DNA from 2 places in the Streptacidiphilus jeojiensis genome. Region 1 is predicted to be linked to the other one. Evidence: riboswitches for the same ligand, from Rfam matches in the RefSeq annotation. Region 1 holds a riboswitch; the other holds the start of a gene.

Region 1 (2,172 bases):
CCGTGCCACAGGAACTGGTCGATGAGGTAGCCGTGGGCACCGTGCAGCTCGACGCCGTCGAAGCCGATCCGCTCGGCGTCGGCCGCGCCCTGGGCGAAGGCGGCGATGACGTCGTCCAGGTCGGCCTGGGTCATCGCCTTCCCGGCGCCCTCGGTGCCGTCCAGCCGGATCCCCGAGGGGCCCACCGCGGGGGCGTCAGCGTACGGGGGCTGGCCGGCGTTCCGGGCCATGCCGATGTGCCACAGCTGCGGGACGATGGTGCCGCCCTCCGCGTGCACCGCCTCGGCGACCTTCGCCCAGCCGGCCAGCTGCTCCTCGCCGTGGAAGCGCGGGACGTTGTCGCTCGACCCGGCGGACTCGTGGTCGACGTAGGTTCCCTCGGTCACGATCAGCCCGACTCCGCCGGCGGCACGCCGGGCGTAGTAGGCAGCGACGGCCTCGCCGGGGATCCCTCCGGGCGAGAACTGCCGGGTCATCGGGGCCATCGCGATCCGGTTCGGCACGGTCAGGCCACCGATGGTGATCGGTCGCGACAGGAGCTGGGCCGCGCGGGCGGCGGAGGGGCTGGAGGGACTGACGGACACGGGTGGGGCTCCAGGGATCGGGAACGGTGAACGACTACCGAGGACGGACAACCGTGCCGAGGGCTGTGGCATTCCGCCCCCGCCGGGGCGTTGCCGCAGCTCAGATGTCCGATATAAGGCCTATGTGAACCCCGGCACATTCCATTGCCTCCGGGCGGAGCGCCTGCCTAGCCTGCTGGTTCCGCCGCACGCGGACCTCGCCACCGGGACGCCGAATCCTGTCCGCCCGGTGGCAGGAACTCGAATCGCTCCACGGGCAGGAGCGGGGGACCCAGGTCAGTCGCCGGACCGAGCGCCGTGACAGGCGCCACCGGCTAGGGGTGAACGTCGCACCACACGCGACCGGGCGTCCTCCGTGCCCGAACCCGACAGCTCACCTCGCAGGCGTCGCAGAGGAACCCCTTCATGCGCATACCTGCCACTGCCTCCGCACGCCTCGGCGCGGCCGTCGGGATGGCCGGTGCCGCCGCGCTGGCCGCCGTCTCACTGGCCACCCCGGCCCAGGCCGCGACCAGGGTCACCCAGGACCGGCTCACCCCGACCTCACTGACCGCCGGCACCGCGTCGACCGCCGGGCTCACGGTGCACTCCAGCCGCTGCTTCACCGCCGCCACGCTCGGCGTCGGCGTCCGCGACGCGGCCGGGAACAACCTGGACTTCCCCGGGTCGGCGTCCGACGTCCGGATCTGCCCGGGCGGGGTCTCCATCACCACCGGCAGCCGCACGCTGCCCGCCGGGAGCTACACCGAGTTCGGCTTCTGGCAGGACAGCGCGGGCGCCTGGCACAACCTGGCCTCGCAGACCCTGACCGTCACCGCCGCGGCGGCCTCCGGCGGCACGGCCTCCTCCGGTACCAGCTCCACCGGCACCACCTCCTCCGGTACCACCTCCACTGCGGCGGCCGCCGCCGGAAAGTCGCTGACCTGGTCCGACGAGTTCAGCAGCCCGATCTCCTGGGGATCGCGCTGGGTCGGCGACAGCAGCAGCTCCTACGCCTACGGCGACCACAACCCGGGCGACAACAAGCTCGACTGGCTCGACCAGAACGACGTCAGCGTCGCCGACGGCGTCGCCACCTTCACCGCGCAGCCGTCCTCGCACACCCTGGAGAACGGCAAGCAGGCCTGGACCACCGGCCTGCTCACCACCGAGGGCTCGAAGGAGGGCTTCCAGGTCAAGACCGGCGACTACGTCGAGGCCCGGGTCAAGCTGCCCTCCGCCGCGGGCGCCTGGCCGGCCCTGTGGACCTGGAAGGACGGCAACGGGGAGATCGACTCCTTCGAGTACCACCCCGACAACGCCGATCTGCTGGAGCTGACCAACCACGTCAACGCCGCGCAGGACTACTACACTAACGCCTCGGCGGTGGCCCCCGGCAGCTGGGTGACCATCGGCACCTACTACGGCGCGAACTCGGTGGACTGGTACGTCAACGGCACCAAGGTGTACTCGGACGACACCGGCGTCGGCGCCAACTGGTCCGCCTACCTGATCCTCAATCTGTCGATCAGCGCCGGGCAGTACCACTCGGCGCCGACCTCCACCAGCCCGATCAGCTTCTCCGCGGACTACGTCCGGGTCTACCGCT
Region 2 (2,172 bases), on a different contig from region 1:
CGTAGGACTCGCCGACCTTCGACAGGGCGAAGGAGGCGGCCGCGGCCATCCCGGTGCTGGAGGAGCTGGAGGAGGCGTCGCTCGCGGTGGTGCTGCTCGAGGAGGAGCTGCTGGACGAGGAGCTGCTCGAATCGCTGCTGGACGTGGTGGCCGAAGCGTCAGTGGCCGAGTCCGAGCTGCTGCTGGAGGACGAGGCCGAGGAGCTGCCCAGGGTCAGCTTCTGGCCCGGGTAGATCACGTCGGGGCCCGAGGTGAGCACCGAGCGGTTCAGCGCGTAGAGGCGCTGCCAGCCGCCGGAGACGTTCTCCTTGGCCGCGATGGTCGACAGCCAGTCGCCGGCGACGACGGTGTAGCTGCCGCTGCTCGCGGTGGTCGAGGAGGACGAGTCCGAGGACGAGGAGTCGGTGGACGCGGAGCTGGACGAGGACGAGTCCGAGGAGGAGCTGCTGGACGAGTCCGAGGAGGAGCTCGACGAGGAGCTGGAGGAGGACGAGGTGTCCACCGAGGCGGCGGCGCCGCCCTGGGTGAGACCGGCCTGCGGCCCGCAGACCGGCCAGGCGGTCGGGCCCTGCGAGGCCAGGACCTTCTCGGCGACCGCGATCTGCTGGTCCTTGGTGGCCTGGTCGGCGGTGGAGGCGTACTGGGTGCCGCCGTAGGCGGCCCAGGTGGACGCCGAGAACTGCAGACCGCCGTAGTAGCCGTTGCCGGTGTTGATGGACCAGTCGCCCGAACTCTCGCACTGGGCGACCTTGTCCCAGGTGGAGACGGTCGCGGCGGAGGCGGTGGTGGCGGTGACCAGCGGGACGGCCAGGCCGACGCCAGCCAGGCCGGTGGCGGCGATGAGGCGCTGGGCGGTGGTGCGTCGGGTCTTCGTGGCGCGGTGACGCCCGTGGACGGACAGCATGAAGCAGCGTTTCCTCTCCCACGCCTACGAGGTGAGCTGTCGGATTCGGGCTGGAGTTGCCCGGCCGTGCGCAGCACGGCTTCACCCCAAGCCGCGTCGACGACGAGCGTCGGCGCGGCGACTTACCTGGTTCCCCCGCTCCTGCCGTGGTGCGGTATGTGGGTCGCAACTCCTCCGGCGGCAGGACTCGGCGTTCCGGAGTTGTTGGTTCCGCTTAAGTGCGAATGCCAGAAAGGTAGGCAGACCTTGATTGAAACCACAACAGACTGTGGGATCCGTCACGCCCCGGTTCCATGATTCACAGGTTCCGGACCCCATTCGCCGCACCTGCTCACACGACGCCAGGATCAGCCGCGCCCGAGCGGATAGCGTAGGAACCGGGCCCTGGGACAACCTGCGGGCCGGGGCACATCCGACGACAGGGCGGAGCCGCGATGCCGACGACAACCGGACCGGAGAGCACCAGACGACCGGTGATCGTGACCGTGGACGACGACCCGTCGGTGTCCCGGGCGGTCGCCAGGGACCTGCGCCGTCGCTACGGCGAGGACCATCGCATCGTACGGGCCGAGTCGGGCCCCTCGGCGCTGGAGGCGCTGCGGGAGATGAAGCTGCGCGGCGAACCGGTCGCGGTGCTGCTGGCCGACCACCGGATGCCGGAGATGAACGGCATCGAGTTCCTGGAAGCGGCCATGGACATCTACCCCCAGGCCCGCCGGGTGCTGCTGACCGCCTACGCGGACACCGGCGCGGCCATCGACGCCATCAATGTGGTGGACCTCGACAACTACCTGCTCAAGCCCTGGGACCCGCCCGAGGAGAAGCTCTACCCGGTGCTGGACAGCCTGCTCAAGGCCTGGCAGGCCACTGACCCGCCCGAGGTGCACGAGATCAAGGTGGTCGGACACCGGTGGTCGGCCCGCTCCTCAGAGGTCCGCGAGTTCCTGGCCCGCAACCAGGTCCCCTACCGCTGGTACTCGGTCACCGAGGCCGAGGGCAGACACCTGCTGGCGGCCGCCGGTGAGGACGGGGAACGGCTGCCGGTGGTGATCACCCCGGACGGCGGCGCACTGGTGGAGCCCAGCAACGAGGAGGTGGCCCAGCGGGTCGGCCTGTCCACCACGCCCGCCGCCGACTTCTACGACCTCATCGTCATCGGCGGCGGCCCGGCCGGCCTGGGCGCGGCCGTCTACGGCGCCTCCGAGGGCCTGCGCACCGTCCTGATCGAGCGCACCGCCACCGGCGGCCAGGCCGGGCAGAGCTCCCGG

The links. A riboswitch is a leader RNA that binds a small molecule or an ion and turns the genes downstream of it on or off. The one in region 1 is predicted to bind cyclic di-AMP.
Region 2: linked by a shared signal. The riboswitch ahead of ABUW04_RS09595 (transglycosylase family protein) and the one ahead of ABUW04_RS20145 (glycoside hydrolase family 16 protein) in region 1 are both predicted to bind cyclic di-AMP.

What each region holds. Positions count from the first base shown of each region.
Region 1 covers NZ_JBEUKS010000007.1:65,017-67,188, reverse strand. The annotation lists gene ABUW04_RS20150 (NADH:flavin oxidoreductase) at 1-584, opposite strand, end outside; cyclic di-AMP (ydaO/yuaA leader) riboswitch at 821-986, shown strand; gene ABUW04_RS20145 (glycoside hydrolase family 16 protein) at 990-2,172, shown strand, end outside.
Region 2 covers NZ_JBEUKS010000003.1:126,250-128,421, reverse strand. The annotation lists gene ABUW04_RS09595 (transglycosylase family protein) at 1-904, opposite strand, end outside; cyclic di-AMP (ydaO/yuaA leader) riboswitch at 911-1,071, opposite strand; gene ABUW04_RS09590 (FAD-dependent oxidoreductase) at 1,339-2,172, shown strand, end outside.